3 regions of the Sediminicurvatus halobius genome follow, and region 3 is predicted to be linked to each of the others. Evidence: predicted binding sites of a transcription regulator. Region 3 holds the regulator's gene; each other region holds the start of a gene.

Region 1 (6,835 bases), 540 kb from region 3:
GGGTCGGCGATGCGCAGGGCGGCCAGGCGGGCGCTCGGCAGGCGATCGGTGACGGCGGCCGGGACCGGCGTGCGCTCCGGTGGTGTCGGTGCCTGGGGGCGCCGCGGCTCGCTGCCCCCCGGCGCGACGGTTGCCGGGCCCCGCAGGCGGGGCGCCGGGAGGCCGGTGATCAGGGGCGGGTCGACGCGCATGGGCCACGGCCTCCGCAGGCGTGGGGCGGGAGCGGGCGGCGGCCATCAGGGCTGCGTTGCCAGATCGGCGCCGCTCTCGTATTTTGCCGGGTTACCGACCCGCCGGGAAGTGTTCCTGCGCGTCACCGCCCGGGGCCGCCAGTTCACCAGGAGCAGAGCATCATGGCCGACAACCGCCGCAGCCGTATCACCACCGAGGGCCTCGCCCGCACGCCGAACCGCGCGATGATGCGCGCCGTGGGCTTCCGCGACGAGGACTTCCAGAAGCCCATCGTCGGCGTCGGCAACGCGCATAGCACCATCACGCCCTGCAACCTCGGCATCGGCGCCCAGGCCGAGCGTGCCGCCGAGGCCCTCAAGGGCGCCGGCGCCATGCCGGTGACCTTCGGCACCATCACCATCTCCGATGGCATCTCCATGGGCACGGAGGGGATGAAGTACTCGCTGGTCTCCCGCGAGGTGATCGCGGACTCCATCGAGACCGTCTGCAACGGCCAGAGCCTGGATGGAGTGCTCGCCACCGGCGGCTGCGACAAGAACATGCCCGGTGCGATGATCGGCATCGCCCGGCTGAACATCCCGGCGATCTTCGTCTACGGCGGCACCATCAAGCCCGGGCGCTACAAGGGCCAGGACCTCACCATCGTCAGCGCCTTCGAGGCCGTGGGCCAGGCCGCCGCCGGCAACCTCTCCGAGGAGGACCTCAAGGGCGTGGAGATGAACGCCTGCCCCGGCGCCGGCTCCTGCGGCGGCATGTACACCGCCAACACCATGTCCAGCGCCTTCGAGGCCATGGGCATGAGCCTGATGGGGTCTTCCACGGTGTCCGCCGAGGACGACGACGCTCGGGAGGTGGCCGCCCGGGCCGCCGAGGTGCTGGTGGACGCCATCCACCACCAGCGTCTGCCGCGCCAGATCATGACCCGCGAGGCCTTCGAGAACGGCTTCGCCGTGATCATGGCGCTCGGCGGCTCCACCAACGCGGTGCTGCATCTGCTCGCCATCGCCAACGCCTGCGAGGTGGACTTCTCCATCGACGACGTCGAGGCGATCCGCCGGAAGGTGCCGGTGCTCTGTGACCTGAAGCCCTCGGGGCGCTACGTCACCAGCGAGTTCCACGAGGTGGGCGGCACGCCCCAGGTCATGAAGATGCTGCTCGCCCGCGGCCTGCTGCACGGCGAGTGCCTTACCATCACCGGGCGCACCGTGGCCGAGCAGCTCGCGGACGTGCCGTCGGACCCGCCGACGGGCCAGGACATCATCCACCGCTTCGAGGACCCGCTCTACGAGCACGGCCATCTCGCCATCCTGCGCGGCAATCTTGCCGAGGAGGGCGCGGTGGCCAAGGTCACGGGCATCAAGAAGCGCCAGATCACCGGCCCGGCGCGGGTGTTCGACTCCGAGGAGGAGGCCATGGACGCCATCCTCTCGGACCGCATCCGCCACGGCGACGTCATCATCATCCGCTACGAGGGCCCGCGCGGCGGCCCGGGCATGCGCGAGATGCTCGCCCCCACCTCGGCCATCATCGGCCGTGGCCTCGGGGACACCGTGGGGCTGATCACCGACGGCCGCTTCTCCGGCGGCACCTACGGCATGGTGGTGGGTCACGTCGCCCCGGAGGCGGCGGCGGGCGGCACCATCGCCCTGGTGGAGGAAGGTGATTCCGTCACCATCGACGCCGACCGCAACCTGCTGCAGCTGGACGTCGACGAGGCCGAGATCGCCCGTCGCCGCGAGGCCTGGCAGCCCCGGCCGCCGAATTACCGCCGCGGCGTCCTCGGCAAGTACGCCAAGCTCGTGAGCTCCGCCGCCTACGGCGCGGTCACCGACAAGGACCTGTTCGACTGAGCTCGCGGCGCTGGCGACCGCCGGGATTCAACACAACGACACAACGGACACAACGAAACACAACGGGAGGATGTTTTTATTCCCGAACGTCGTGCTCGTTGTGTCGTTGTGTTTATACCTGCGGCAGATGGCCATCAGCGAACGAGCCAGAGCAGCTCGGCCAGCGCGATCAAGCCGATCAGCAGGGAAACGCCCTTCCAGAAGGCCTCGGGATTGCGCTCGATGAGCGGCGGGCGGGTGGCGTGGACGAATTCCGGGCGCGGGTGGTGGAGGTCGTGGAGGAACTCCGAGACCTCGGCGTAGCGCCGCTCGGGACGAGGATGCAGCGCCTTGCGCAGGGCGCCGTCGATCCAGGGCGGGCAGGCGCGGTTGTAGGTGAGCACTGACGTGTACTTCAGGCGATTGAGCCCGCTCCGGCTGCGCACCTGGGCCACCTTCGGGCCGTAGGGCAGCTGCCCGGTCAGCATCTGGTAGGTGATCACCGCCAGCGAGAAGACGTCCGAGCGCTCCGATCCGCCCGCCCCGAGGAAGTATTCCGGCGCGGCGTACTGCTCCGTGCCGAGGACGGGACCCACCGCTTCATCCACACCCTCGCCGAGGCCGGCCACGCGCACGGCGCCGAAATCGATCAGTTTGGCCGTTCCGGTGGCGTCGATCATGACGTTATACGGACGCAGGTCCTGGTGGATCATGTCCTGCCGGTGGAGGGCGCGCAGACCCTTGCCGATTTGCGTGACCAGATCCCGCACCCGCGCGAAGTCGGCGCGGGGGTGGTCCCGTATCCACTGGGTCAGGGTCTGCCCGTCCACGTATTCGGTGACCACGTACAGGTAGTTCTGGGCGCGCTCCCTCGGCCGCGGCTTGAGGAGGTGGGCGCTGTCCACCCGGCGGGCGATCCACTCCTCGGCCAGGAAGCGCTCGAGCGCCGCCGGATCGTCGCGCAGTTCCGTGGCCGGGACCTTGAGCGCCACCGGCGTGCCCGACTCGCTGTCCAGGGCGAGGAACACGTGGCTGCGGCTGCTGACGTGCAGCTCGCGCACGATCTCGTAGCCGTCAATGAGGCTGCGCGGGCCAAGCGCCGGCGGAAACGGCAGCTCGGTGACCCGCTGCTGAAACTCGCTCAGCGCCGGCTCGGGGAGCCGGTCCACGCGCAGGATGGCGGCGGTGAGATTGTCCTCGCTGCCGCGCCCGTGGGCGGCAGCGACCAGCGCCCTGGCCGCTGCCTCCAGATCATCGGAACCCTCACGGATGGCGGCGGCGATGGCCTGCGGCGGCAGATGCTCGTGGACGCCGTCGGTGGTCAGCACGAAGGTGTCACCCGGCGCGAGCGGGAACGCCCGGTAGTCGATCTCCACGGAATGCGCCGTGCCGAGCGCACGCCCCAGGAAGCTGCGCCCGCCGGCGTGATGGCGGTGATCGTCCGTGAGCTGTTCGAGCGAACCGCCCTGAACGCGCCAGGCCCGGGAATCGCCGACATGGAACAGATGCCCGGTGCGACCCTTGATGACGAGCGCGGTGAAGGTGCAGACGTAGCCGCGGTCCTTGTCGTAGCGCGCCCAGCTGCGGTCCGTGTGGCCATGCAACCAGGCATTGATCGCGTCGATGACGCGCTGGCCGGAGCGCTTCACGGACCAGGCGTTGGAGGTGCAGTAGTAGTCGGCAAGGAAGCCCGTGACCGCCGTCTCGCTGGCGATATGGGCCACCTCGCTGGTGCTGATGCCGTCCGCCAGGGCGACGGCAACCCCCTTGGAGGCGAGCTCCGCGCCGGCGGGGACGCGCGCGCCGCAGGCATCCTGATTGCGGGGCTTGGCGCCGGCCTCGGAGTGCTGGCCGATGGATACGCTGAGCTTGCCGGTCAAGGCCTTCTCCCGGGTTCTGGCCTCGGGTGCGGTCGCTGAAAGGACCCAATCCTTGGCGCCGAGATCCTCGCGGAGGCAGCCACCCACGCCAGTAGCGCCTTAACCACAACCTGATTACGCATCTTGCTCGGCCGTACTTGTCGGGCACGCATCCGCGGTGCTGCGAGCGGATTCAAGCCCGTGCCGCGGGTGCCGTGGGGTAACGCGGGCTGAGGCAGATACTTGGTCAGGAACCAGGAAGGCTGGCGCCAGGGAGGCCCCGGCACCAGCCGCTTCCGTCAGCTCCGCGACGGTGGAAGCCTCAGACGGCGAACTGCTTCTTCGCGCCGGTGCGCACGTGGGTGGTGTAGAGCGCGAGACCCACCAGGGTGAGGCCGCCCACCAGGTTGCCGAGCACCGTCGGGATCTCGTTCCAGAAGATGTAATCGTAGAGGGTGAACGGCGCCCCCATCATGAGTCCGATCGGGAACAGGAACATGTTCACCACCGAGTGCTCGAAGCCGAGGTAGAAGAACACGATGATCGGCATCCACATGCCGAGTATCTTGCCGGGCACGGTGGTGGAGATGGCGGCGCCGACCACGCCCATGGACACCATCCAGTTACAGAACATGCCGCGCAGGAAGAGGATGATCCAGCCGCCGAGGCCGGCCTCGCGGTAGCCGACGGTGCGGCTCTCGCCGGTGGCCATGATCGCCTGGCCGACCTCGTTCACCTCCTGGGACCAGCCCTGGGTGAAGTTGAGCCAGCCGAAGACGGCGATGAACAGGGCTCCCATCAGGTTGCCGAGGCCCACCAGCGCCCAGCACTTGAGCATGCGCCCGAAGGTGACGCCCGGACGCCGGTCGAGCCACGCCAGCGGCACCAGGGTGAACACGCCGGTCAGCAGGTCGTAGCCCATGAGATAGAGCATGGAAAAGCCGACCGGGAAGAGCAGTGCGCCGATCAGGAAGTTGCCGGTGTTCACGGCGATGGTGACGGCGAAGATCACGGCGAGGGCGAGGGTGGCGCCGGCCATGAAGGCCCGCAGCACGGTATCCCGCTCGCTCATGTAGACCTTGGCCTCGCCCTGATCGACGAGCTTGGTGACGAATTCCGTGGGTTGTAGGTAGGACATGGATTCGGATTCCTCTGGTGTGTCTGCAAGGGGGCGGCGTTGTACGCCGAGCCGCCGGTGGCCGGCGGCCTACCAGCGCTTGTAGGGCAGGAACTTCCCGTTCATGACGATCTTCACGCGGTCCCCCTTGGGGTCCTCCACCTTCTCCACGTCCATGGTGAAGTCGATGGCGCTCATGATCCCGTCGCCGAACTTCTCGTGGACGAGCTCCTTGAAGGTCTCGCCGTAGACCATGCCCACCTCCTTGAAGGCCCGGTAGATCACGGGATCGGTCATCAGCGCCTCGCCCTGGCGCGCCCGCACCGGGCAGCGCATCAGCGCCTGCGCGACCTCCTTGCCGAGCCCGAGCGTGCCGGTCAGCTTTCCGGCCTGCTCGTCGGTCATGCTGTTCTCGCCGAGGCAGGCGGACGTCACGAACACGGGAGAGCAGCCGACCTCCCGGGCGATCTGCTCCCAGGTCATCTGCTTCTCCGCCTTGGCCTCGAGAATCGCTGCACGCATCTCGTCCTTCGTCATGTCGACGTCACTCCTATCTGCGAATGGGTTTCTGCCTGGAATATGGATGGCCCGGCCGCAGCCGGGGCAAGGCGCTCCCTGCCGCTCAATGCGATGACCGTGCCAGGCGCGGATTACCCGGCCGAACAGCGGGTTATGACCTTGGCAGGGGAATCGGCCGGGGGGTTTGCACTTGTGCGGTGCAGCATCTGCACCGTTTCGGCCGGTGAGGGCCGCGGGCCGCCGCGGTGCCGGAGCGGGCCGGCGGCCGCGGCGGCCACCGGTCAGTAGACGTCGCGCTGGTAGCGGCCCTGACGGGCGAGCTTGCGCAGGTAGTCCCGGGCGCTCTCCTCGTCGGCGCCGCCGTGCTCCCGGATCACGTCGCGCAGGGCCGTATCCACCGCCGGGGCCATGTGCTCGGCGTCGCCGCAGACGTAGAAGCAGGCCCCGGCCTGCAGCCAGGACCAGAGCTCGGCACCGTGCTCGCGCATGCGGTCCTGCACGTACACCTTGCGCTCGCCGTCACGGGAAAAGGCGGTGGCGAGCCGGGTCAGGGTGCCCGCCTCGAGATAGCCCTCCAGCTCCTCCTGATAGAGGAAGTCGGACTCCCGGTGCGGGTTGCCGAAGAACAGCCACGCGCCGCCACTGGCGCCGCGGGCATGGCGCTCCTCCAGGAAACCCCGGAAGGGGGCGATGCCCGTGCCCGGCCCCACCATGATGATGGGCGTGCGGTCGTCCTCCGGCACAGCGAAGTCCTTCGCCGGCTGCAGGTAGATCGGGACCTCGCGGCCGGCGGCGCGCTCGGCGAGGAAATTCGAGGCCACGCCCTTGCGCTGGCGCGCCTCCGCCTCGTAACGGACCACGCCGACGGTGAGGTGCACCTCCTCCGGATGCATGCTCTGGGACGAGGCGATGGAGTAGAGCCGCGGCCGCAGGCGCCCGAGGCGGTCGACGAAGGCCTGCACGTCCGGCCGTGCCGAGGGATGACGCCGCAGGACATCGAAGACGTCCAGGGGGCTGTCGTCCAGCCCTTCCTCGGCCAGGGCGGCGAGCGCCCGCGCCTCCCCGGCATCACCCGCCACGGCCGCCAGCAGCTCGAGCACCTCGTCGCTGGGTGCGGTGATGTCCAGCCAGTCCCGCAGCGCCTCGTCCAGCCTGAGGGCAATGCCGGCCTTCACGGTGACCTCGGTCTCCGCGGCGGCCCCCAGCTCGCCGATGACGCTCGCCACCAGCGCCGGATCGTTCTGCGGATAGACGCCGAGTGAGTCGCCCGGGCGGTAGGTCAGGCCGCTGCCCGCCAGGTCGATCACCACATGCCGCGT
Region 2 (6,835 bases), 1.3 Mb from region 3:
AGCTACTCGCGCACGCCCTCCCGATGGCCGCGCCGATGGAGCAGTCCGGCGCGCGTCCGGTCCGCGAGCGCGCTCTGCTGGAGCGGGTACGCCAGCGGCTCGAAACACGCCCGGGGGAATCCCACACCCTGGATGGGCTTGCCGCCCTTGCCTGCATGAGCCCGAGCGCGCTGCGCGAGAAGTTCGCTCAGGCCTACGGGTGCTCGGTGTTCACCTATCTGCGGGAACGGCGGCTTACCCTGGCGCGGCGCCTGCTGGAGGAGGGGCAGACGGTCCAGGCCGCGGCCGAGACGGCGGGTTATACCCACCCGAGCAACTTCGCTACGGCCTTCCGCGCGCGCTTCGGTATCCCGCCCCGGGCTGTTCGGCGGATGCGGCACATCGCATAGCTTTCCTGGCGCTGCCCACAGGCACTCGCTTCCCAAAAACGGAATCATTCGCATTGACAGGAGGTGTGTAAACCCAAAACCAATGACTTCAGGGGGGCATCGTGGATCCCATCCGTTTCCTTCGGGCCGGCCTAGCCCGCATATCTCACCGATTCACGGCTGCGGGCGCGGATCTGGCAGGCAGGCCGGCGTTGCGCTCGGCCCGGGTGCTCGACGTACTGTCGAGTACGCCTGCGCGCCCGGACTCTCGCGCGCCTTGTCCTGCCCGCCATCTCCACGCCCTCGCTTCGCGAATCGGTGAGATATGCGGGCTAGGCGCTCGCAACGCGCCGGCCACTGTCTGCGCAACCTTGCTTGCCATTTCACCCGCGGTGCTTGGTCAGTCGCAAGGCACCTCATCAAGCCCGTCCGAGGCCGCGGAGGACACCCCGGGTCAGGGGCAGGCCCTCCGGGTGGAGGCCATCGGCGTGACCGCGGCCCGTCCGGGCGGGACCGCGGCCGATCTCACCCGCGCCACCACCGTGGTCGATCGCGAGACCATCGAGCAGCAGTCCGCCATCAGCCGCGATATCGGCGACATCCTCGGCAAGACGGTCCCCGGCTTCGGCATAAGCACCGAGGGTTCGACCAATTTCACGCAGAATCTGCGCGGCCGGAACTTCCTCGTGCTCGTGGATGGGGTGCCGATCTCGACCCCCCTTCGTGACAGCGCCCGCGATCTGAAGATCATCGATCCCAGTGCGATCGAGCGCATCGAGGTGATCCGCGGCGGGACAGCGGCCTTTGGCTTCGGCGCCACCGGCGGCCTGGTGAACTACATCACCCGTGACCCGGGCCGCGAGGCGCTCAGCAGCTTCGCCGAGGCGGGTATGCGGTTCTCCACCGAGCATCCGGACGGGTCTTTACAGGGCCACGCCAGCCTTGGCGTCTCCGGCCAGCGCGGGGGCGTCGACTTCATCCTCAACGGCAGCTTCGCACAGCGCAATGGCTTCTTCGACGCCGACGGGGACCGCATCCCGCCGGATCCGCTGGGTGGCCAGGGCGGCCTCGCCGACTCGGACGAGAGAAACGTCCTCGGCAAGCTCGGTTACGACTTCGACCAGGGCCGTCAGCGTCTGGAAGTCATGGTCAACAGCTACGACATCGAGCAGGACACCGACTTCGTCACCTCCGCAGGTGACTTCGGCGAGCGCGAGAAGGCGACGGCGGTTCCCGGCGAACCCCTGGGCAATCAGGGCCGTACGGAGAACGAGCTGGTCAACCTCACCTACACGAACCGGGACATCGGGGGCAGCAGCGTCGACCTCCAGGGGTACTATCAGGATTACCTGGCGACCTTTCCCATCGATCCCGACTTTCTCGCAGGGTCAACCAACGAGGCGGAGAAAACCGGTGCCCGGCTGACGATCGACACACCGGTGCTCGGCGACCCCGCGGGCCCTCGAGTCCAATGGGGCGTCGACTACCTCAACTCGGAGACGAACGAAATCATCGTTGGGGACAACCCCTTCGGTACGGCGTCCGTGCCGTTCGTCGAGCAGGACGCCGTTGCGGGTTTCGCCCAGCTGGAGCTGCCCGTGGGCAGTATCGGTACGATCACCTCCGGGGTGCGCCACGAGGAAATCCAGCTGGACGTCCCCACGTTCTCGGGGCCCGGGGGCACCGTGCAGGGGGGCGAGCTCGACTATTCGGAGACGCTGTTCAATGCCCGGGGGGTGGCCTTCATCACCGAGAACATCGACCTCTTCGGTGGCTTCTCCCAGGGTTTCACGGTGACGGAGGCGATCGGCGAGCTGCAGTCCGCGGCCTCGGCCTGGGCGGGGGGCGGTGGATCCGCCGAGGACCTCGATCCCGAGGCCCAGAAGGTGGATCACTATGAGCTGGGGCTGCGCGGCAGCTGGGACAGGATCGAGGGCTCGCTGGTCGGCTTCTACTCGGAGTCCGATCTCGGCACCACGTTCGAGGGCTTCGCCCAGCCCGTTCGCGAGCCCGAGGAAATCTTCGGCGTTGAGCTGAGCCTCGAGGCGGAGCTGAACCCGCAGTGGTCCGCGGGCGGCACCGTCACCTGGGCGGACAGCAACACGGACGCGGACGGCGACGGCGATCTCGACGAGGAGCTGCCGACGCGCCGGGTCCCGCCGGTCAAGATTACCGGCTTCGCGGAGTACAGCCCGTACGGCTGGTGGCGCAACCGCCTGCAGTTGCTGTATTCCGGTGACCGCGAGCCGGACGGCGCCACCAACTTTGCCGGCACGCCGGACGAAGTGGACTCCTTCGTGATCTTCGACTATCACGCCGGCTTCGACATCGGGCCGGGCGAGCTGCAGCTCGGCGTCGAGAACCTGCTCAACGAGGACTACTTCCCGGTGGCGGCCCAGTCGTTCGGCACCGACAGCGCCTTCGCCCAGGGCCAGGGGCGGACCGTGAGCCTCAGCTATCGCGCCGAGTGGTGACCGCGCCCAGCTGACGGGAGAGTGCCCGCCGAGTGGCCCTTCCCGTCAGTAGCGCATGCCTGCCTCCCGCCTGAACTCTCCCCCACGCCGGTGGCGTGGGGGAGCGGGCGAGCGACCAGCGCTGCACCAGAATGGTGACCCCGCCCTGGCCGCCGCCCCATCTTCGGGCATCCACATGCCGCCGGCCGCGCGCAGATCGTCGGCGAACCGCGCTGCGTCTGCGGTTCCCTCGGCTGGCACGTCTGCTGCAATGCAACGTCCGGCCGGGTCGCCATCGCCCCAGGGTGGCGCGCCCGCGGTCGCTACCGCACAGACGAGGGAGCTGAACAATGACCGAGCAACGGTTGCGCGCGCATTCGCCGCGTCGGGCACTGGTGGCCGGGGCGCTCGCCCTGGCCGGACTCACCGCCGGCCCCGCGATGGCCCAGGACGACCCCATCCGGGTCGGTATCCTGCATTCGCTCTCCGGCACCATGGCCATCAGCGAGACCACGCTGAAGGAGACCGTGGAGATGCTGATCGAGCAGCAGAACGCCGAAGGCGGGCTGCTCGGTCGCGAGCTGGAGCCGGTGGTGGTGGATCCGGCCTCGGACTGGCCGCGCTTCGCCGAGCAGGCGCGCCAGCTGCTCTCCGAAGACGAGGTGGACGTCATCTTCGGTGCCTGGACCTCGGTCTCGCGGAAGTCCGTGCTGCCGGTGGTGGAGGAGCTGAACGGGCTGCTCTTCTACCCGGTGCAGTACGAGGGGGAGGAGTCCTCGGAGAACGTGTTCTACCTGGGCGCGGCGCCGAACCAGCAGGCGATCCCCGCGGTGGATTACCTGATGAACCAGGTGGGCGTCGAACGCTGGGCCCTCCTTGGCACCGACTACGTCTACCCGCGCACCACCAACAAGATCCTCGAGCAGTACCTGCAGGACAGCGGCGTCGCCGCCGAGGACATCATGATCAACTACACGCCTTTCGGGCACTCCGACTGGCAGAGCATCGTCTCCGAGGTGCGCGAGTTCGGCAGCCAGGGCAAGAAGACCGCGGTGGTCTCCACCATCAACGGTGATGCCAACGTCCCCTTCTACACCGAGCTCGGCAATCAGGGCGTGTCCGCCTCGGACATCCCGGTGGTGGCCTTCTCGGTGGGTGAGCAGGAGCTCTCGGGCATGGACACCGAGCCGCTGGTGGGGCATCTCGCCGCCTGGAACTACTTCATGAGCGTGCCCACCGAGGAGAACCTGGACTTCATCCAGGCCTGGCACGAGTTCCAGGGCGACACCGACGCCGTCACCAACGATCCCATGGAGGCCCACTACATCGGCTTCAACATGTGGGTGAAGGCGGTGCAGCGGGCCGGCACCACGGACGTGGACGCGGTGAAGGAGGCCATGATCGGCGTCACCGTGCCCAATCTCTCCGGCGGCTATGCCGCGATGATGCCGAACCACCACGCCACCAAGCCGGTGATGATCGGCGAGATCCAGCCCGACGGTCAGTTCGCCGTGGTCTGGGAGACGCCGGGTGAGGTGCCGGGGGATGCCTGGTCGGATTACCTCCCCGAGAGCGCGGACATCATCGCCGACTGGCGCCGACCGCTCGCCTGCGGCAACTACAACGTGGCCACGGCCACCTGTTCCGGCCAGGACTACGGCGATTGAGCCGCCGTCCCCGGGTGCGGCCCGCCAGCCGGCGGGCCGCACGCCTGCGGAGTGCGAACCCATGCAGTCATTCCGATACCGCCCGCAGCCGCGAATCGGTGAGATTTGCCGGCTGGCGCTGCTCGCCCTGGTGCTCTGCCTGCTGGCCGTGCCCGCCGTGGCCCAGCCGGATGACGAGGCGTTCGCCGATCTGGTGCGGCAGCTGAACGCGGACAGCTTCCCGGCGAAGTCGGCGGCGGCCGCCGCCGTGGCGGAGAGCGGCCATCCCCGGGCCGAGCCCGTGCTGCGGGCCCTCTCGGAGAGCCGTCTGTTCTTCCGGATCCGCGGCGGTGACGTCGTGATCGCCCGCGAGACGGAGGACGGCTACGCCCTCACGGATCCGGTGACCGGCGAGCCCGCGGGCGAGGCCACCCGCTACGAGATTCGCCGGGTGGTGATCAACAACGCCATCCGCGGCGAGATCCAGGATCTGCTGGCGGTGGCCGGCCTGAACAGCCCCGAACCGGCGACCCGGGAGGCGGCGGTGGATCGGCTGCTGTCGAACCTGAGTCGGGAGGCCACCAACCTCATCCGCGCCGCCATCGAGGACGAGCCGGTCGCCACCATCCGCGAAACCATGGCCGTTGCGCTGGCCCTGTCACGTCTGGAGGCCGAAGACCCGGCGGTTCGGCTCGAGGCGGTCGGTGCCCTCGAGGGCGCACTGCAGGATCGCGTGCGCAATCGGCTGCGGGATGTGGCCGAGCAGGACCCGGATCCCGCCGTGCAGCGGCGTGCCGCCGAGGTGCTGACCAGCATCGAGAACGAACGGGCCTGGTGGGGTCTTGCCGAGCAGGTGTTCTTCGGCCTGTCCATGGGGTCGGTGCTCATGCTGGCGGCATTCGGGCTCGCCATCACCTTCGGCGTCATGGGCGTCATCAACATGGCCCACGGCGAGCTGATCATGATCGGCGCCTACACCACCTACGTGGTCCAGCAGCTGATGCCGAACCACATCGACGCCTCCATCCTGGTGGCGATCCCGGCGGCGTTCCTGGTGGCCGGCGCCTTCGGCGTTGCCATCGAGCGCGGGGTGATCCGCTTCCTCTACGGTCGGCCTCTGGAGACGCTGCTCGCCACCTTCGGCCTGAGCCTGGTGCTGCAGCAGCTGGTGCGCACGGTGTTCTCGCCGCTCAACCGGCAGGTGAACACCCCGAGCTGGATGAGCGGCTCCCTGGAGCTCAACCCGGTGTTCACGCTGACCCTCAACCGGCTCTACGTGATCGCCTTCGCGCTGGCGGTGTTCTTCGTGCTGATCGCCGTGTTCAAGCGCACCACGCTGGGGCTTCGTGTTCGGGCGGTGTCCCAGAACCGGGCCATGGCGCGGGCGGTGGGCGTGAGCTCGGCGCGGGTGGACGCGCTCACCTTCGGTCTGGGTGCCGGCGTGGCCGGGCTCGCCGGCGTGGCGCTCTCCCAGCTCACCAACGTCGGCCCCAACCTCGGCCAGGGCTACATCATCGACTCCTTCCTGGTGGTGGTCTTCGGCGGCGTCGGCAACCTGTGGGGCACCCTCGTCGGCGGGCTCACCCTCGGGGTGCTGAACAAGTTCCTGGAGCCCCAGACCGGCGCGGTGCTGGCCAAGGTGCTGGTGCTGATGTTCATCATCCTCTTCATCCAGAAGCGGCCGCAGGGGCTCTTCCCGCAGCGCGGGCGCGCGGCGGCGGAGGGCTGAGCGATGGCCGCGAGCCCCACCGACGTCATTCCCGCCGCACCGCATCGGCGCCTGCTCCACGGCGACCTAGGCGGCCGCATCCTGCTCGGGGTACTGGCGCTGCTGGCCGTGGTGGTGCCGGTGGCGAACCTGCTGGTGCCGGAGGGCTCGCCCTTCCATGTGTCCACCTACGCGGTGACCGTGCTCGGGCGTTATCTGTGCTTCGCGCTGCTGGCCCTGGCGCTGGATCTGGTGTGGGGATTCTGCGGCATCCTGAGTCTCGGCCACGGCGCCTTCTTCGCCCTCGGCGGCTATGCCATGGGCATGTACCTGATGCGCCAGATCGGCGACCGCGGCGTCTACGGCGACCCGGTGCTCCCGGACTTCATGGTCTTCCTCGGCTGGGAGGAGCTGCCCTGGTACTGGATGGGTTTCGACCAGTTCTGGTTCGCCGCTCTGATGGTGTTTCTGGCGCCGGGGGCGCTGGCTTTCGTGTTCGGCTGGCTGGCCTTCCGCTCGCGGGTGACCGGGGTGTACCTCTCGATCATGAGCCAGGCGATGACCTATGCCCTCATGCTCGCCTTCTTCCGCAACGAGATGGGCTTCGGCGGCAACAACGGCCTTACCGACTTCAAGGACATCCTCGGCTTCTCGATCTCC
Region 3 (6,835 bases):
TGCCGCCGGCGGGTCTCGCTGAAGCGCTTCAGCAGGGTGTCGTGAGCGGCATCCAGGAAGACGATCTCGCAGGCGATGCCATGATCCTCCAGGGTCGCGAGGATCTCGGGAAAGCGGGCCAGGTCCTCCGGGCGGTTGCGCGCGTCGATACCCACGGCGTAGCGCCCGGACTGCCCGTCGGCGGTGATGTGTGCGCCGAAGGCCTCGAGCAGCGCCACCGGAAGGTTGTCGATGCAGTAGAACCCCGCATCCTCCAGCGTGGCGAGGGCGACGCTCTTGCCGGACCCCGAGAGCCCGCTGATGATGACCAGTCTCCGCTCCTGCATGGATCAGCCCGTCACCCTGTCGCTGGCGGCGACCAGCGGATGCGGTGCCTGCACGCACCGCCGCCTGATCGCTGTGAACTGTTCGGCAGCGAAGGCCTCGGCGGTGTTCCCGCGCCGGTTGCGGGCCTGCAGCTCATGCACGGCCGCGGTCACCAGGCTCGCGAGGGGGCGACCCGGTGCCAGTCGCAGGCGCGGCAGGCTACGCCCGAGCAGCCCCGTGCGGGCCCAGTCCCCCTCCAGCCCGCCGGCGGCGGCCGCGGCGGTGAGGTCGATCACGAGCCCGATGTCGCTGTGGGGAAGTCGGGCGGCCGGGCCGAACTGGGCCTCGGCGTCCAGCAGTCCGAGGCCCCGCACGCAGAGCCGGCCCCGGAGCAGGGGCGGGCAGCAGCCTTTCAGCCGGCCCTGTGGCCGGGGCTGCAGGGTCACGGCGTCGTCGGCGACCAGCCGCTGGCCGCCCTGCAGCAGGGCAAGCGCGGTCTCGCTTTTGCCGCTGCCGGCCTCCCCCCGGATCAGCACGCCGGTGCCGTCGATCTGCACCAGGGTGCCGGGCAGGGTGACGATGGCATGCCGCGCGAGCCAGCGATCCAGCCGGCGGGAGAGATCCTGATCGCCGAGCGGGGAGTGGATGATCGGCGCGGCGCCGCCGGCGAGTGGCGGCAGGCGGAGGTGGTCCGGTGCCTCCGGCAGGCGCCGGACGGGGCAGTCGCCACCGTCGCCGAACCACCGGCCCACGGCCACGGGCAGCCCGGCGGTGGCGTCGCCGGCCGCGTGCCTGCCCGCCAGCGCCCTGGCGAGCGCCGGAATGCCGAGGTGCACGATCATGAGCCGCTGCGGCTGTCCTGCCAGGCAAGCACCGTCTCGTAGAGCTCGGTCTCCGAGCCGCAGGTGCGCAACCGCTCGCAGAGATCCGGGTCGCTGAACATCTCGGCAAGGCGGGCAAGGATGCGCAGGTGTTCGTCGGTGGAGTGCTCGGGCACCAGCAGGGCGAACAGCAGATCCACCGGCTGGCGGTCGATGGCGTCGAAGTCCACCGGCTTGTCCAGCCGCAGCAGGGCGGCGGTGGCCTGATCGATGCCCGGGGCGCGGGCATGGGGCAGCGCCACGCCCTTGCCGAGCCCCGTGCTGCCGAGGCGCTCGCGGCTGATCAGGCTCTCGAAGACCGCGCGCGTCGACGGATCGGCGTCGTCGCCCGTGAGCAGCTCGCTCAGCAGCTCCAGGCAGCGCTTCTTGCTGGTGGCAGTGGCCCCGCAGCGGGTGCGCTCGGGTGCCAGCAGGTTGGCGATGTTCATGTCGACCCCGTGTCGCGGATGATGGCGGGGCGGCCGCCGGGCGCTTGGGTGCCCGGCGGCCGCCCCGCGCTCACGGCTCCAGTGTCTGGCCCACCGCGCCCTCGCTGCGATGGTGGTCGGTGCGCTTCTCCTTGTGCTTGACCACCTGGCGATCGAGCTTGTCGACCAGGGCGTCGATGGCGGCGTACATGTCCTCCTGGAGGGCGTCGGCGAACAGCTTGGCACCGCTAAGCGCCAGTGTGGCCTCGGCCTTCTTGGCCACCTTCTCCACGGTGAGGATCACGTGCACGTCCACCACGTTGTCGAAGTGCCGCTCGAGGCGCTGGAACTTCTCGTGGACATAGTCGCGCAGCGCATCGGTGATCTCCACGTGGTGGCCGGTGACGTCGATCTGCATAAGGCCCTCCTTCCTGGCGCTCAGGCCAGCCGCTTGCGTTCGGTGGACGAGGCGATGGCCATGGCCTCTCGGTACTTGGCCACCGTCCTGCGTGCCACGTTGATGCCCTCTTCGCGCAGGATCTCGGCGAGCCGCGAGTCGCTCAGCGGGCTCGCCGGATCCTCGTCGGCGACCAGGCGCCGGATGCGCGCGCGAATCGCCGTGGCGGAGCATTCGCCGCCGTCCACGGTCTGCACGTGACTGGAGAAGAAGTACTTGAACTCGAAGGTCCCGCGCGGGGTGTGCATGTACTTCTGGTTGGTGATGCGCGAGACCGTGGACTCGTGCATCTCGATGGTTTCGGCCACCTCGCGCAGCACCAGCGGCTGCATCGCCTCCTCGCCCTGCTCGAGGAAGCCCCGCTGGCGCTCGACGATGCACTCCGCCACCTTGAGCAGGGTGTCGTTGCGCGATCGCAGGCTCTTGATCAGCCATCGCGCCTCCTGCAGGTGCTGGCGCATGAGGCTGTTGTCGCGGCTGTTGTCGGCCCGGCGCACCAGGCTGGCGTAGTAGCTGTTCACCCGCAGCCGCGGGCAGGCGTCCGGGTTCACCTCCACCTGCCAGTCGCCGTTGACGCGGCGCACGAACACGTCCGGCACCACGTACTCGGTGCGCTCGGTGCTGAAGCGCGCGCCGGGGCGGGGGTCCAGGGTCTGCACCAGCGCCAGGGCCGCCTGCAGGGTCTCGAGGTCGAGCCGCATGCGGCGCTTGAGCTGGGCGAACTGGCGGCTGACCAGCAGCTCCAGGTGCTGGTCCACGAGCTCGCGGGCCGCCGCCAGATGGGGCGTGGCCGGGTCCAGCTGGTCCAGCTGCACCAGCAGCGCCTCGCGCACGTCCCGGGCCGCCACACCCACCGGGTCCAGCCGCTGCACCCGGGCCAGCACCGCCTGCAGGTCGTCCGGCTCCACCTCCAGCTCCGGCGGCAGGCCGGCGCCGATCTCCTCCAGCGGCTCGCCGAGGTAGCCGTCGTCGCGCACGGCGTCGACGATGGCCTCGGCGATGGCCATGTCCCGGGGCGAGATCGGAGCCATCTGCAGCTGCCAGATGAGGTAGTCGCGCAGGGATTCCTCGCCGCCGGACTGGTTCTCGAAGAGGTCGCGCTCGTCGTCGGAACCGGAGTGGCTGTAGGTGGTGCTGCCGTCGTAGACGTCCTCCCAGCTGGAGTCCACCGGGAGGTCCTCGGTGAGGCGCGCGGCATCCGGCTCCTCGCCGCCGAGATCCTGTTCCGTGCGGTCCGGTGCGGCCTCCGACGCCTCGGCCCCGTCCTCGTCGCGCTCCGCGGCCGCCTCGAGCTCCGCTTCCTCCGCGGCCTCGAGCATCAGGTTGGACTCCAGCGCCTGCTGGATCTCCATGCGCAGTTCGAGGGTCGGCAGCTGCAGCAGCCGGATGGCCTGCTGCAGCTGCGGGGTCATGGTGAGCTGTTGCCCGAGTCGGAGCTGTAGCGACTGCTTCATCGTCGTCAGTGGCCACCCGGGGAAGTGGAGTGCGTCGGGCGCCCCCCCGGCACCCTTTTGCTGTGCTTCATCGTAGTGCAATTCCCCCTGTCCGGAAACGGCAGGGTAACGCCGTCGGCATGAAACCTGCTAACGCCGGTCGGGCGCTCACAGCCGGAAATCCTCGCCGAGGTAGACGTCTCGCACCTGGCGGTCGGTCAGGATCGTGTCGGCATCGCCTTCAACGATGACCCGGCCGTCGGCGAGGATGCAGGCGCGATCCACCAGCCCCAGCGTCTCGCGCACGTTGTGGTCGGTGATGAGCACGCCGATGCCGCGGGCGGCGAGGTGGCGCACGATGGCCTTGATGTCCCCCACCGAGATCGGGTCGACGCCGGCAAAGGGCTCGTCGAGCAGGATGAACCGCGGCTCCGCGGCCAGGGCACGGGCGATCTCCACCCGCCGGCGCTCGCCCCCGGAGAGGCTGATGCCCTGCTGGTCGCGCAGATGGGCGACGTGGAATTCCTCCAGCAGCGCCTCCATGCGCTGGTGCCGCGCGCGGGCATCGAGCCCCGGGCGCGTCTCCAGGATGGCGAGCAGGTTGTCCGCCACCGAGAGCTTGCGGAAGACCGAGGCCTCCTGGGGCAGATAGCCGATGCCGAGGCGGGCGCGCTGGTGCATCGGGGCGGTGGTGAGGTCGCGGTCGTCCAGGCGGATGCTGCCGGCGTCCAGCGGGATCAGGCCCACGATCATGTAGAAGCTGGTGGTCTTGCCGGCGCCGTTGGGGCCGAGCAGGCCGACGATCTCGCCGCTCTCGAGATCGAGGCTGACGTCATCTACCACGCGCCGGCCGCGGAAGCGCTTGCTGAGGCCGCGGGCCTCCAGGCGGCTCGGCGCGGTGGCGCTCACCCGCCCTCCTCGCGCTCGGGGAAGACCGTCACCTCGATGCGGTCGTCGCCATCGGCGCCGCGCTCCGCCTCCACCCGCTCGTCGGCGACGAAGTAGGTGATGGTCTCGCCGCGCACCTGGTTCTCGCCCTGCCAGAGGCGCCCGCCCTGCAGCAGAAGCACGCGCTCGGGGCCGCTGGCGTAGTACTCCATGCGCGGCGCCTCGGCCTCCACCAGCTGGCCGTCGCCCTCGGGCTGCTGGCGGTAGGTGGCCGGCTCGCCCTCGACCTCGACGCGCTCGAGCTCGCGCTGCTCGTTGGTGTAGACCCACATGACCTCGCCGGTGATGCGGGCCGGGCCGCGGGTGAGCACGACATCGCCGCGGTAGACGCTCGTGCCGCTGCGGTTGTCCACCTCGGCGCGGTCGGCGCTTAGGCGCACCGGACCCTGCTCCTGGGCCGTGGCCGGCGTCGCGGGGAGCAGCAGCAGGGCGAGTGCCAGCGTGCCCAGCCCGCCTAGCTCACGGAGCCGGGTCATGGCGTCCTTCCACCTGCGAGAGCAGCTGCATGCGTTCCTCCTCCAGCCAGGCGCGGGCGCCGACCCCCTGCACGCGGTAGTTGGGCCCGGTGATGGTGACGGGGCGGTCGGTCTCCGCGTAGCGCCGCGCCGGCTCCAGGTCGAGATGCTCGGTGCGCAGGACGCTGCCGCCGTCGGCGCCTGGCCGGCGCAGCCGCACGTCACCGGTCAGGCTTGCCCGGGTGCCGTCCTGCCAGCTCTGCCCCTGCTCGGCGCGGCCGTGCCAGGCAACGCCCTCGTCACCATAGACCTGCCAGCGTGGCTCGGTGAACCGCCAGCGGTCCGCCTCATCGAAATAGGCGCCCTGCGGCGCACGGATCCGGTAGTCCGGGGCGCCCGCCGCGTTGGTGACCAGCAGCTCGAAGTCCCGTGCGTAGTAGGCGGCGCGTGGCTCCTCCACCGCCGCCTCGTCGGGCAGGGTGGCGGGCTCCCGCTCGGCGAGGCCCCACCAGGCGAGGGCGGCCAGCAGCCCGGTGGCGACCGTGGGGAACAGCCAGCGGCGTTCAGCCATGGGCGTCCAGGCTCGGCTGCAGGCGACCCTGGGCCGCGAGAATCAGCTCGCAGACCTCGCGGACGGCGCCCCTGCCACCGGCGCGGGCGGTCTGCCAGTGGCAGGCGCGGGCGAGGCGCGGATGGGCGTCCGCCACCGCCACCGCCAGACCGGCGAGGCGCGCGGCGGCGAGGTCGACCAGGTCATCCCCGACCCAGGCGCAGGCCGTCATCTCCAGACCGCGGTCGGCGGCGATCCCGGCCAGGGTGGCGGCCTTGTCGCGCACCCCCTGGCACACCGGATCGATGCCGAGCTCCCCGGCACGCCGGCGTACCGCCGGCGAACGCCGGGCCGTGAGCACCGCGACGCCGACGCCGGCGGCCCGGAGCATGGCGATGCCCTTGCCGTCGTGGATATGGAAGCGCTTCAGCGTCTCGCCCTCGGCACCGGTGAATACGCTGCCGTCGGTGAGCACGCCGTCCACGTCCAGCGCCAGCAGGCGGATGCCCGCGGCGCGGGCGACCACCGGGGCAGGGGGTTCGTCGCAATAGGCGTCGCGGAAGGCGTCCGTCATCAGACGACGCCCGCGCGCAGCAGGTCGTGCATGTTCAGGGCGCCGATCAGCCGGTGCTCGTCGTCGGTGACCAGCAGGGCGTTGATGCGGTGGCGCTCCATCAGCTCCAGTGCCTCCGCGGCGAGGCTCTGGCGTGGGATCTGGCGGCCACCGGCGGTCATCACCTCGCGCACCCGCGTGCCGTGGACGTCGACGCCGTGATCCAGCGTCCGGCGCAGATCGCCGTCGGTGAACACGCCGAGCACCCGGTCGTCGTCGTCCACGACCGCGGTCATGCCCAGACCCTTGCGGCTCATCTCCACCAGGGCCTCGCCGAGCAGCGTGTCCGGGCCGACCCGGGGCAGGCGCTCACCGGTGTGCATGAGGTCGTCGATGCGCAGCAGCAGCCGCCGGCCGAGGCGCCCGCCCGGGTGGGAGAGGGCGAAGTCGTCGCGGGTGAAGCCGCGGGCGTCGAGCAGGGCGATGGCGAGGGCGTCGCCCATGGCCAGCGTCGCCGTGGTGCTGGAGGTGGGGGCGAGTCCGAGCGGGCAGGCCTCCTCGGCGACGCCGACGTCGAGGTGCACCGTCGCTGCGCGTGCCAGGGTAGAGCCGGGGTTGCCGGACAGCGCCACCAGCGGGACGGCGAGACGTTTGATCAGGGGCAGCAGGAGGTTGATCTCGTCGGTCTCGCCGGAGTTGGAGAGGCCGATGACCACGTCCTCCGCGGTGATCATGCCCAGGTCGCCGTGGCTCGCCTCGCCGGGATGGACGAAGAAGGCCGGCGTGCCGGTGCTCGCCAGGGTGGCGGCGAGCTTGCCGCCAATGTGCCCGGACTTGCCCATGCC

The links. The regulator sigma-54, encoded in region 3, starts transcription at its own class of promoters, with help from an activator protein. The targets are predictions, from matches to a motif close to TGGCANGNTNCNTGCTT.
Region 1: a site for sigma-54 is predicted at 5,623-5,639, ahead of cynS (cyanase). Genes of this name have one in related genera too.
Region 2: a site for sigma-54 is predicted at 3,077-3,093, ahead of urtA (urea ABC transporter substrate-binding protein). Genes of this name have one in related genera too.

Annotation. Positions count from the first base shown of each region.
Region 1 covers NZ_CP086615.1:358,493-365,327, reverse strand. Annotated here, with positions in the region: gene LMH63_RS01670 (hypothetical protein) at 1-191, opposite strand, end outside; gene ilvD (dihydroxy-acid dehydratase) at 351-2,042, shown strand; gene LMH63_RS01660 (bifunctional protein-serine/threonine kinase/phosphatase) at 2,177-3,901, opposite strand; gene LMH63_RS01655 (formate/nitrite transporter family protein) at 4,203-5,018, opposite strand; gene cynS (cyanase) at 5,088-5,534, opposite strand; gene LMH63_RS01645 (sulfite reductase subunit alpha) at 5,798-6,835, opposite strand, start outside.
Region 2 covers NZ_CP086615.1:3,797,411-3,804,245, reverse strand. Annotated here, with positions in the region: gene LMH63_RS17725 (helix-turn-helix transcriptional regulator) at 1-389, shown strand, start outside; gene LMH63_RS17720 (TonB-dependent receptor) at 857-2,842, shown strand; gene urtA (urea ABC transporter substrate-binding protein) at 3,172-4,488, shown strand; gene urtB (urea ABC transporter permease subunit UrtB) at 4,550-6,196, shown strand; gene urtC (urea ABC transporter permease subunit UrtC) at 6,200-6,835, shown strand, end outside.
Region 3 covers NZ_CP086615.1:900,413-907,247, forward strand. Annotated here, with positions in the region: gene rapZ (RNase adapter RapZ) at 1-326, opposite strand, end outside; gene LMH63_RS04105 (hypothetical protein) at 330-1,148, opposite strand; gene ptsN (PTS IIA-like nitrogen regulatory protein PtsN) at 1,145-1,615, opposite strand; gene hpf (ribosome hibernation-promoting factor, HPF/YfiA family) at 1,686-2,012, opposite strand; gene LMH63_RS04120 (RNA polymerase factor sigma-54) at 2,033-3,505, opposite strand; gene lptB (LPS export ABC transporter ATP-binding protein) at 3,653-4,393, opposite strand; gene lptA (lipopolysaccharide transport periplasmic protein LptA) at 4,390-4,908, opposite strand; gene lptC (LPS export ABC transporter periplasmic protein LptC) at 4,892-5,458, opposite strand; gene LMH63_RS04140 (KdsC family phosphatase) at 5,451-6,011, opposite strand; gene LMH63_RS04145 (KpsF/GutQ family sugar-phosphate isomerase) at 6,011-6,835, opposite strand, start outside.